DNA from 2 places in the Gordonia sp. KTR9 genome. Region 2 is predicted to be linked to the other one. Evidence: riboswitches for the same ligand, from Rfam matches in the RefSeq annotation. Region 2 holds a riboswitch; the other holds the start of a gene.
The links. Region 2 has a riboswitch for glycine ahead of gcvP (aminomethyl-transferring glycine dehydrogenase). Riboswitches for the same ligand answer to the same signal wherever they lie in the genome.

Region 1 (5,779 bases), 1.7 Mb from region 2:
CCCTGACGCCGGGTTCGATGAACTCGGCGCCGTTCTCGAAGGCCTTCGCCGCGTTCACGATCGCGGGGAGCTCCACGCCGCCGACGAACCCGATCGTGCCGGCCTTCGATGCCGCCGCCGACGCCGCCCCGGCGACGAACTCGGCTTCGGCCTGCTGGGGGTCGTAGTATGCGAGGTTCTCCATGGGCTCGGCATCGGCCGGGCCGCCGATCTCGACGAACGTCACGTCCGGGAACTGCGGCGCGACCTTGCGCAGGTCGGCGTCGGTCTGCCCACCCACCGAGATCACCAGTTCGTTCTCGGAGGCGAACCGCTGCAGGGCCTGCTGATAGTCGGCGGTCGCGACCTGCTCGACGTAGCTGATGTCGACCTGATCGCCGAGCTGCTCCTCGATCCGGTTGTAACCGGCGTACGCCGACTCCATGAAACCGGTGTCGTTGACCGAGCCGGGGAGGAAGACACCGACGGACAGTGTGCCGTCGTCGGCCGCCGAGCCGGAGGACCCGCAGCCGGACACCCCGAGTGCGAGCGCGCCGGCAGCGATCAATGCGATGGGAAGGGTACGTTTCATGGATCTCTCCTGGTCGGGATGGCTACCTCGTAGCGGTATACCGTTACGAAGAGAATCCGCGCCGTTCATTTCCATCCGATTACGCGTCCGTAAGGGAGCAGTTAACGGTATACCGTTATCCGATACGGGGGTACGCTGGCCCTCGCCACCAGAAGGGAGCGCCGTGACCAGAGCCGCAGACCGCCGGGAACGCAGCGAGCGGGATCGGAGTGACGCCGTGACGAAGAAGTCGCTGAGCGATGTCGCCTACGAGGTGTTGCGCGGGCGGATCGTCGGCCTCGAGCTGGCGCCCGGCACCCGGCTGGTGGAGCGGGACCTCGCCGTGGAGCTCGAGGTGTCGCGTATCCCGCTCCGCGAAGCGATGCAGCGACTCCAACAGGACGGACTCGTCGTCATGGTTCCCCGCCGCGGAGCGATCGTCGCGCCGTTCACCGCCGATGATGTCCGCGACCTGTTCGACGTCCGCGAGAGCCTCGAGGTGCTGGCTGCCCGGCTGGCCGCCGAGCGAGCCGGGCCGGACGGGCTCGCCTCGCTCGCCGACCAACTGGAGATCGCTCGCGACGCCACGGCGCGAGACGACAAGCCGGCCATCGCCGCCGCCAACTCACGGTTTCACACGATCATCGTCGATCTGGCCGGAAACCCCTTGCTGGAGAACGTCCTCGGCCCCCTGGAAGCCCGCACGCAGTGGCTGTTCCACCTGACCAAGGACCGAGATCCGAGCGTCCAGTGCCGCGAACACGAAGAGATGCTCGCTGCCATCTCCGCCCATGATCCCGACCGGGCAGCCGAATCGGCGTTCCACCATGTACATTCCGGCCGCGCGGCCAGCCTGGCGATGGCCGCGCACTGGTCGCGGGGCGTGCTCGACCCGGTGGCGCTGACCAAGAGCCGGCGCAGGTGATCGGCCTACGTCAGCACTCGACCACCCCCAGCGGCACGTGGACTGCCAGTCCCCCGGTCGCGGTCTCCTTGTACTTGGCGTTCATGTCGTGGCCGGTCGATTTCATGGCGGCGATCACCTGGTCGAGACTGACCAGGTGATATCCGTTGCCGCGCAGGGCCATCCGCGCGGCGTTGATCGCCTTCCCGGCCGAGATCGCGTTGCGTTCGATACACGGGATCTGCACGAGACCGCCGATCGGGTCGCAGGTCAGCCCCAGGCTGTGCTCCATCGCGATCTCCGCGGCGTTCTCCACCTGCGCGGGCGAACCGCCGAGCACCTCGGCCAGTCCGGCGGCGGCCATCGCCGCCGCCGAGCCCACCTCACCCTGACAGCCGACGTCGGCACCCGAGATCGACGCCCCCGACTTGATGAGGCCACCGACCGCCCCCGCGGTCAGCAGGAACCGGACGGTGACGTCGTCGGGGTCGGCCCGGCCGACAGGTGTGTAGCGCCGGGCGTAGTGCAGGACGGCGGGGACGATCCCGGCCGCGCCGTTGGTCGGCGCGGTGACCACCCGACCGCCTGCCGCGTTCTCCTCGTTGACGGCGAGCGCGACCAGGTTGACCCAGTCCTCGGCGTGGGCCGCCGATCGCAACGGGTCCTCACGCAGCAGACTGTCTCGCCACTGCTTGGCCCGACGGCGGACCCGTAGGCCCCCCGGCAACTCACCGTCGGTGGTGACACCGCGGTGGACGCAGCGCTCCATGACCGACCAGATGTGCAGCAATCCGCTGCGGACGTCGTCGGCCGACCGGGTGGCCGTTTCGTTCCGCAGAACGACCTCGGCGATCGAGCTGCCCTCGTCGGCACAGATCGCGAGCAACTCCGCCGCCGTCCCGTAGGGCAGGGGCACGGCGACACCGTCGGCCGGTCGGTCGAACTCGTCGTCGGTCACCACGAAACCGCCACCGACCGAATAGAATCGCGCGACCGGCAGGCGGGCGCCGTCACGGGTGTGCGCTCGGAGTTCCATCGCATTGGGGTGCCGCGGCCGCATGACCTCGGGATGGCAGCGGATGTCGTCGGTGGTGAACGCCAGGTCGACGAGGCCGCCGAGTCGGATGCGACCGGTTCGCTCCATCTCCGCGATCCGGAGAGACTTCGTCTCGGAGGTGATGGTCTCGGGTTCGTGCCCCTCCAGACCCAGCAACACCGCGGTGAGGGTGCCGTGCCCCGCACCGGTCGCGGCGAGCGATCCGTAGAGGTCGACCTCAAGGTGAGACACGGATGGCAGATCGGCCGTCCGGGCCAGTCCGCACACGAACCGCTGCGCCGCGCGCATCGGCCCGACGGTGTGCGAACTCGAGGGTCCGACGCCGATGGAGAACAGTTCGAAGACGCTGACGGTCACGACCGGACCCCGGCCGGACGGAAAGGATGTTCGGCGGCGGCCGACGTGATGTCGGCGCCATCGACTGCGAATGTGTCGAGAGTGGACATTGTTGTACTCCAACCGATCTCGGACGAGTGATGCACTCGACCGCCCTCCCTGCTCTGTCCGTGCACCTGAGAGTTTTCGCCACCGTGGTGGCCACCTTCGGTCAATCCGGCTGCGTTGACGGATTCGTCTCCAGAGTTGCCTCGGTGTGCGGTACCTGGGCCTGAGAGATTCCCGGGAGGCGGTTGCTCCTTCGGCGTCGCGGCCGTCCGCGATGATCTCCCGCACACGTCTGCGGCTCGTGGAGAACAGTCGCACGTCCGGCTTGACAGCGCAAGGCCCAGACCGCACACTTGTTGCACAAGGCGCGGTACGTTGCGTAGTGCGCAACAACATAGGAGATGTCCGAGCCGGCCGACGTCGAACCCGGCCGACTCCGAAGGTCACCCAATCCACGGCCGAAGACCCTGCGCCGCAACACATTCCCCTCGACCCGACCACGACTGTGCAGAGAGGTCCGCACTGCTGATGACCGCTTCATCCGTCGCGCATGCCGCCGCGCGGGCACCGGAACACGACGCCCGCACCCTGATCGCCGATCGCGTCGCAGGCCAGAGCCTGCCTGCCCCGTTCTATGTGAGCCGGGACTTCTTCGACCTCGATGTCGACGAGATCTTCTCGAAATCATGGCTTTTCGTGGCCACCGAAGCGGAGATCGCCGAGCCCGGTGACTACGTCACGATCACCTTCTCCACCCGGTCGGTCATCGTCGCCAGAGACGACGACGGCCGCGTGCGCGCCCACCACAACGTGTGTCGGCATCGGGGAGCCCGCCTGCTCACCGACCCGAGCGGCTCGACCGGGACGTTCGTGTGCACCTACCACTCGTGGACCTACGGCATGGACGGACGCCTGGAGTTCGCCGACGCCCAGGCCCCCGGGTTCGACAGATCGTGTTACTCGCTGCGGTCGGTGCACGTTCGGTCGATCGCCGGGCTCGTCTTCATCTGTCTGGCCGACGACCCGCCGGCAGACATCGACGAGGTCGCCGCGATCGTCGAGCCCTACCTGGCCCCGCATCGCCTCGCCGAAGCCAAGGTGGCCAAGCAGACCGACCTCATCGAGGACGGCAACTGGAAACTCACGATGGAGAACAACCGCGAGTGTTACCACTGCGACGGGCATCCCGAGCTCCTCAACGTCTTCTTCCCGACCTGGGGGTACAGTGACACCGGGTCCATCCCGTCGCGCCTCGGGCCGGTGTACGACCGGTATCGCCGGGTCACCTCCGAACAGGTCGAGATCTGGGACCGCCACGACCTCCCCCATTCTCGGATCGAGCAACTCGACACGCGCCCAACGGGTTTCCATGTCGAGCGTGAAGCACTCGACCTCGCCGGCGAGTCGTTCACCCTCGACGGGTCCGCCGCCTGCGGCCGTCTGCTGACCGACATCGGCGAGGCGCGGCTCGGCCGGTTGTCGATGCATCTCCAGCCCAACATGTGGCTGCACGTGACCAGCGACCATGCACTGGTCTTCTCGGTCATCCCGATCGCCGCCGACAAGACCCTGGTCCGCACCACCTGGCTCGTCCACCGGAACGCCGTCGAGGGCGTCGACTACGACCTCGACCACCTCACCGGCGTCTGGGAGACGACAAATCAGCAGGACGCCGACCTGGTAGCGCTCGCCCAGAGCGGCATCAGCAGTCCCGCCTACGTTCCCGGACCCTACGGCCCCTCGGAGTTCCAGGTGGAGGCGTTCGTCAACTGGTACGTCACGATGCTCCGCCGTCGGCTGGACATCCCGACCACCGGCACCGCGTCCGACGCCGCGAGCGCATGAGAGCAACCATGGCCGACGACATCTTCCTGCAGTGTGTGTCCCGGACCGACACCACCCGGGACATGGCCACCTTCACGTTCCGGGTGGCGGGCGGATCGCCGCGTTCGGGCCCCGGACAGTCGGTCGACCGGCCGATCGACGAGGTCGACGAACACCGGACCCTCGTCTTCGCCCCCGGCCAGTTCCTCGCCGTCACCATGGAGATCGACGGCCGGGCGGTCCAGCGCTGCTACAGCATCTCCTCACCACCGACGCGACCGGGAAACCTGTCGATCACCGTCAAGCGGGTGAACGGCGGCCATGTCTCGAACTGGCTGCACGACAACCTGGTCGAGGGAATGATGATCGCCGCGACCGGCCCGCTCGGCCGGTTCACCTACACCGCCCGGCCGGCCGAGAAGTACCTGTTCATCTCCGCCGGCAGCGGCATCACCCCGGTGATGTCGATGCTGCGCGCCGTGACCGACAGCGAGTCCCCCCTCGACATCGCTTTCGTACACAGCGCCCGCAACGTCGACGACATCCCGTTTCGAGACGAACTGGAGGATCTCGCACACCGGCACACCAATGTGACCCTGGCGTTCGCGGCGACGCGGATGGCCGCCGAGGACCACGCCGACTGGACCGGCCACCGCGGACGCATCGACCGCGCGATGCTCGAGCGGGTCTGCCCGGACCTCGCCGAACGCGAAGTGTTCCTCTGCGGCCCAGGGCGTTTCCGCAGCGAGGTCCGTGGCGCGCTGGTCGCCGCGGGCTCGGAGCTGGCGCGAATCCATGAGGAGAGCTTCGGCTTCAGCCTCCCGGCCGACGAACCGGACACCGAAACCGGTGTCGCGGTCGACTTCTCGCGCCGTGCGCGGCGGGTCACGGTGAGCCCCGGCACCACGATTCTCGCCGCAGCCGCGAAGGCGGGCGTCACCCTCCCGTCGTCGTGCGGAGTGGGTCTGTGCGGATCGTGCAAGGTACGCAAGCTCTCCGGCGACGTGGTGATGAACCACCAGGGCGGTATCCGTCCACGCGAGATCGCGCAGGGCAAGAT
Region 2 (5,779 bases):
GCTTGGCGACGTAGTTGGCGGCGGTGATCGCCGTCAGCGTCGCACGCCGCAGGCCGTCCGCACCCATCATCGCGATGTAGGCGTAGGTGATCGGCAGGATCGCCGCCGATCCGTACGGGGCGGCGGCGATGGTCGCCGAGCCGGGCAATTCGTCGGCGAGCGGGTGCCCGGGGAGGAAGGGCGCGAGATGCTCCCGGACCGCGACCGGCCCGACGCCCGGTCCGCCGCCGCCGTGCGGGATGCAGAAGGTCTTGTGCAGGTTCAGGTGACTGACGTCGCCTCCGAAGTGGCCCGGTCGAGCGACGCCGACCAGCGCGTTGAGGTTGGCGCCGTCGACGTAGACCTGTCCGCCCGCGTCGTGAACGGCACCGCAGACCTCGCGGACGTCGTGTTCGAAGACCCCGTGCGTCGACGGGTAGGTGATCATGATCGCCGCGACCCGACCGTCGTTGGCGTCGATCTTCGCGCGCAGATCGTCGAGGTCGACGTCGCCGTTGTCGCGGCACCCGACGACCACGACCCGCATGCCCGCCATGACCGCCGACGCGGCATTGGTGCCGTGGGCACTCGACGGGATCAGGCACACATCCCGGTCGACGTCACCGCGGCTGAGGTGATACCCGCGGATCGCCAGCAGGCCCGCGAACTCGCCCTGCGACCCCGCGTTGGGTTGCAGACTGACACGGTCGTATCCGGTGACCGCCACGAGCCAGCCCTCGAGCGTCGTGATGAGCTCACGGATTCCCTCGGTGTCGTCGGCCGGCGCGAACGGGTGCAGTTGTGCGAAGCCGGGCCAGGTGATGGGTTCCATCTCCGTGGTGGCATTGAGCTTCATGGTGCAGGACCCGAGTGGGATCATGCTGCGATCGAGGGCGATGTCCTTGTCCGACAGGGCGCGCAGGTACCGCAGCATCGCGGTTTCGGTGCGATACCGGTTGAACGCCGGGTGGGTGAGGAACTCGCTGGTGCGATTCTCGATCGGCTGCGCGAACGCCCGCGGCGTGACGCCGGCGACCTCGAAGGCCCGCAGCACCGCATCCACGTCCGCATCGGTCGTCGTCTCGTCGCAGGCGATGCCGATGGTGTCGGAATCGACCCGGCGCAGGTTGATGCCTTCCTGGCGGGCCCGGGCCACGATGGCATCGGCCTGCCCGGGTGCGCGCACCTCGATGGTGTCGAAGAAGTTCGCGTGCGCCACCGCGAATCCGCCGGCCGCCACCGAGTCGGCGAGCCGGGCAGCGGTCGCGTGGGTGCGTCGCGCGATGGCGCGCAAGCCGTCGGCGCCGTGGTAGGAGGCGTACATGGCGGCCATCACGGCCAGGAGCACCTGCGCGGTGCAGATGTTGCTCGTGGCCTTCTCACGACGGATGTGCTGTTCCCGGGTCTGCAAGGCGAGCCGGTAGGCCAGATTGTCATCGGCGTCCTTGGAGATACCGACCAGACGACCGGGAAGCTGCCGGGCATGCTTCGATCCGACCGCGAGGTACCCGGCATGCGGCCCGCCGAAGCCCATGGGCACCCCGAAGCGTTGCGTCGTGCCGAAGCAGACGTCGGCTCCCTGCTCGCCGGGCGGCGTGCGGAGGGTCATCGCCAGCAGATCGGCACCGGCGGCGACGAGCGCTCCGCGGTCGTGCGCCGCGTCGATGATCGCGGTGGCGTCGAGGACGCGACCCGATGCGCCCGGCACCTGGAGGATCACCCCGAAGAACTCCCCGTCGGGCAGTCCGTACCCGGGCAGCTCGGGATGCAGCGACGCCTCGACGACCTCGATGCCCAGCGGCTCGGCGCGAGTGTCGATCACCGCACGTGTCTGCGGGAACAGGTCGGTGTCGACGACCACGCGCGGCGATTTCGACTTACCCGCACGGCGCATGAGCGTCATCGCTTCGGCGGCCGCGGTGGCCTCGTCGAGCATCGAGGCGTTGGCCACCTCCATCCCGGTGAGGTCGGCCACCATGGTCTGGAAGTTGAGCAGCGCCTCGAGACGCCCCTGGCTGATCTCCGGCTGATAGGGCGTGTATGCGGTGTACCAGGCCGGGTTCTCCAGCACGTTGCGCAGGATGACGCCGGGCGTGTGGGTTCCGTAGTAGCCGAGCCCGATCATCGAGCGGGCAACGGTGTTTCGTGCGGCGAGGTCGCCGAGTTGGGCGAGGACCGCACTCTCGCTGAGCGGCTCGGGCAGGGCGCCGAGCACGTCGGAGTCGAGTTCGTCGGCGATGACCGCGGGGATGACCCGGTGGGCCAGCTCGTCGAGGGAGGCCGCGCCGATCGCCTCGAGCATGCGCCGGGTCTCGTCGGCATCCGGACCGACATGGCGATCGACGAAGGCGGCCGACACCTGGGCGGCGGCAGCTGTGGCGGGGTCCGGGGCGTCGGACGGGGTCGCATCGGTGATGGACACGGTGGAGGGCACCTCTCGCAGGCGCCGGTGCGAGCACCGGCTTGCTGACCCTCCCCCTCTGTCATGTCGTCGGCCGCAGCCGATGTGACGCCTGAGAGATTCGGTGCCCCGCAGCGTTGCGCGACGACCTTTCACCGTGGGCGGACGACGGATCGTCACTTTCCAGAGACGTCGTCACCACCGCGGTCCTGGGTGCCTGAGAGTTTGACGGGGAGGTGTTGCTCCTTCGGCGGCCGCCGGCATCTCTGCCTTCGGCGCTCTCCCGCAGCGTAGCGACGCGGACCCAGTCTACGCGGGACGCGGACTAACCGGTGCGACGGGCGCGGTTCTTGCGGCGCGCGGCGAGTTCGTCCTCGGGCGCGGTCTCGCTGACACCACCGTCGGCCCGCTCTCCGGGGAAATCGGCGATGGTGCCGGTCAGCTCACGCATCGCGCCGCTGACCGCGATACCGAACACTCCCTGCCCGCCTTGCAGCAGGTCGACGACCTCTTCGGCCGACGTGCACTCGTACACAGTCGTGCCATCGGAGAACAGCGTGATCCTCGCAAGGTCCTCGACACCGCGCTGGCGCAGGTGGTCAACGGCGACGCGGATGTTCTGCAGGGAGATGCCGGTGTCGAGCAGCCGCTTGACGATCTTGAGGACGAGGATGTCCTTGAACGAGTACAGGCGCTGGCTCCCGGAGCCCGCTGCTCCACGGATCGACGGGACGACCAGCGAGGTGCGGGCCCAGTAGTCGAGCTGGCGATAGGTGATACCGGCGATCTGGCACGCGCTCGGTACGCGGTAGCCGACGAGTTCGTCGGGCACCGTGTCGTCCGGGAACAGGCCCGGGGCGATGTCGCCGAGACTGCCCTGGGTCGGGACGGTGTCGACACGCTCGGTCACCGGACGATCGGGTGACTGGTCGCTCGACGTCGTTTCGCTGTCGACCGGACGATCGCCCACTTCTGACTCCCTCGCAAAGCTCGGATCGGACGCCGCACCACAGTGCCTGACGTCCACGTCCACACTACGCGGTCCAGGCTGTTTCCGGTCGGCCGATTCATCTTCATCGGCCCGTGTCCGGTGCTCGATGTCGCTGATGACGCTATGCGGCGGATGACGGAGGATCAACGCGACTCGCCAGCACGCTCAACCTCAACTTGAGATCGAGACAAATGGTGACCGGGCGGTGTCCGTTCCGTGATCTGGCCCCCCGGCGTCGGAAACGAGCGCGGTCCGTCGCACGGGATGCGCCGACCGGTCAGGCGCCACTCGCCTTGAAGTCGTCCGGGGACACGTTGTCGAGGAACTCCTTGAACTTCTCGACCTCGTCCTCTTTGACCTCGTCGGCCTGAGCCTCGGGGGCCTCGTCGGACTCCTCGTCCGGGATCAGCAGACCCGCCTCGGCGAGCACCTCTTCGTCGGCGATGATCGGGACCTCGGCCCGCATCGCGACCGCGATCGAATCCGACGGCCGCGCCGACACGCGCAGGTCGCCGGTGAAGATCATCTCGGCGTAGAAGGTGCCCTCTTGCATGTCGACGATCCGAACCTCGAGCAGGGTCTGCCCGAACTCCTTGATCAGATTGACGATCAAGTCATGCGTCAAGGGGCGAGGAGGCTCGATCCCTTTCTGCCGCAGGGCGATCGAAGCCGCTTCACTCTGCCCGATCCAGATCGGCAGATAGCGCTCGCCCTCCACCTCGCGCAGCAACAACACCGGCTGGCTCTGCGGGGGTTCGACCCTGATGCCCACCACACGCATCTCGCTCATCTCGCACCTCCCAGACGCCTTGTACGGCGCTCGTTTCAGTGATCTCGACGCTACACCGACTGAGTGGACAGCGGCGGCCGACTCGCGGCGGTTTGGGACGATCGTGGCTGTTCAGTCCGGTGCGGCCGACCGCGCCGGACACCGACCCGCGCGCCCGGAGATCAGTCCAGCGCGCTCTTGACGGCAGCCTTGACCAACTGCGTGTGCAGGGTCACCGACAACGCGGCGATCTCACGCACGAGTTCTTCGGCACGGTCCCGCGCACCCGTGCCCTTGCCCTTGGCGATCGGGTTGGCGATCTGGGCGACCAGGCCCGCCTCGCGGTCCGCGGACACCTTGAACGCCCGCAGATGACGGGTTTCCAGGCCGTAACTGGCCAGGGCGGCCGCCGCCTCGACGAGCCGTACCGCGTCCTCGTCGAAGAACCCGGCCGGCCCGGCGATCAGCAGCCCGTTGCGCTGGAGTTCGGTCACGAAAGCCGAATCGACTCCGGTCCGTTCGATCAGCGACTCACGGGAGACGCGCCCGGCCCGGGCGCCGAAGTCGGTGGCCGGGGCCACGGTCCCGCGGGCCGCGGACAGCACCCGCGTCCCGCCCGGACCGAAGCCGCCGTTCCCGTTGTCGATCGCGTCCAGCTGCTCTTTGATCACCTTGAGCGGGAGGTACCGATCCCGCTGGGCGGTCAGCACGAATCGCAGCCGATCGCAGTCGGCTTGGCTGAACCGCCGATATCCCGACGGTGCCCGTTCCGGGGTCACCAGACCCTCCGACTCCAAGAATCGGATCTTCGAGATCGTGATGTCGGGAAAGTCATCACGCAATTGGGCGAGGACCGTGCCGATCGACATCGATCCTTCGCCGCGGGGGGCCGTGGACGCCGTCACGGGTGTCAGGCGTCTGCTTCGTCGCGGGGACCGCTGAGGAAGACCAGGCGGAACTTGCCGATCTGGACCTCGTCGCCGTTGCTCAGCGACGCGGTGTCGACCGGTTCCCGGTTCACGTAGGTGCCGTTCAGGCTGCCCACATCGACCACCTGAAACTCGTTGTCGCCGAGGCGGAACTCGGCGTGACGGCGGCTGACGGTCACGTCGTCGAGGAAGATGTCGCTGTCGGGGTGCCGGCCGGCCGAGGTCGTCGGCTGGTCGAGGAGGAACCGCGACCCGGCGTTGGGTCCTCGCTTCACGACAAGCAGCGCGGTCCCGGGAGCGAGTCGCTCGACCCCCGTGTCGGCCGGCTCACTCGAGGTGCTGGTCCCGGCATCGAGTTCGTTGATGAACTCCTCCCGGAACACCGATGTGGTCTCCACCGGCGCCTCGAAGTCCCTGTCGTTTTCGCTCACCGCTTCTCCTTCGTCATCGTCAGTGCCAACCGCATAGTCGTCAACCATGTCCTCGGAACAGTCGGAACCGTCCGGGAAGATGCCCGTCGGCTCTCGCCGCGATGGCCGGTCGAATCTACATGACTTGTGCGGCCGGGTAGTTCTGGGCGCGAGATCGTGAGGATCGGTGTCACGTCGCGCCCCTCGTTCCCACTGCCGTAACCGTACCGGTCATGCCGATCGCACCGGCGAGCGAGTCGACTCCGGCATCGTCGATCATATCGCTCCGGGAGCCATCAG

Region 1: it holds a riboswitch for glycine, as region 2 does, so the genes downstream of both, KTR9_RS06900 (L-serine ammonia-lyase) here and gcvP (aminomethyl-transferring glycine dehydrogenase) in region 2, are expected to answer to the same signal.

Annotation. Positions count from the first base shown of each region.
Region 1 covers NC_018581.1:1,353,397-1,359,175, reverse strand. Annotated here, with positions in the region: gene KTR9_RS06910 (BMP family ABC transporter substrate-binding protein) at 1-571, opposite strand, end outside; gene KTR9_RS06905 (GntR family transcriptional regulator) at 735-1,475, shown strand; gene KTR9_RS06900 (L-serine ammonia-lyase) at 1,486-2,868, opposite strand; glycine riboswitch at 3,097-3,190, opposite strand; gene KTR9_RS06895 (aromatic ring-hydroxylating oxygenase subunit alpha) at 3,424-4,740, shown strand; gene KTR9_RS06890 (hybrid-cluster NAD(P)-dependent oxidoreductase) at 4,749-5,779, shown strand, end outside.
Region 2 covers NC_018581.1:3,024,256-3,030,034, forward strand. Annotated here, with positions in the region: gene gcvP (aminomethyl-transferring glycine dehydrogenase) at 1-2,401, opposite strand, end outside; glycine riboswitch at 2,575-2,676, opposite strand; gene KTR9_RS14475 (MerR family transcriptional regulator) at 2,706-3,350, opposite strand; gene KTR9_RS14480 (bifunctional nuclease family protein) at 3,649-4,161, opposite strand; gene ftsR (transcriptional regulator FtsR) at 4,323-5,045, opposite strand; gene garA (glycogen accumulation regulator GarA) at 5,051-5,548, opposite strand.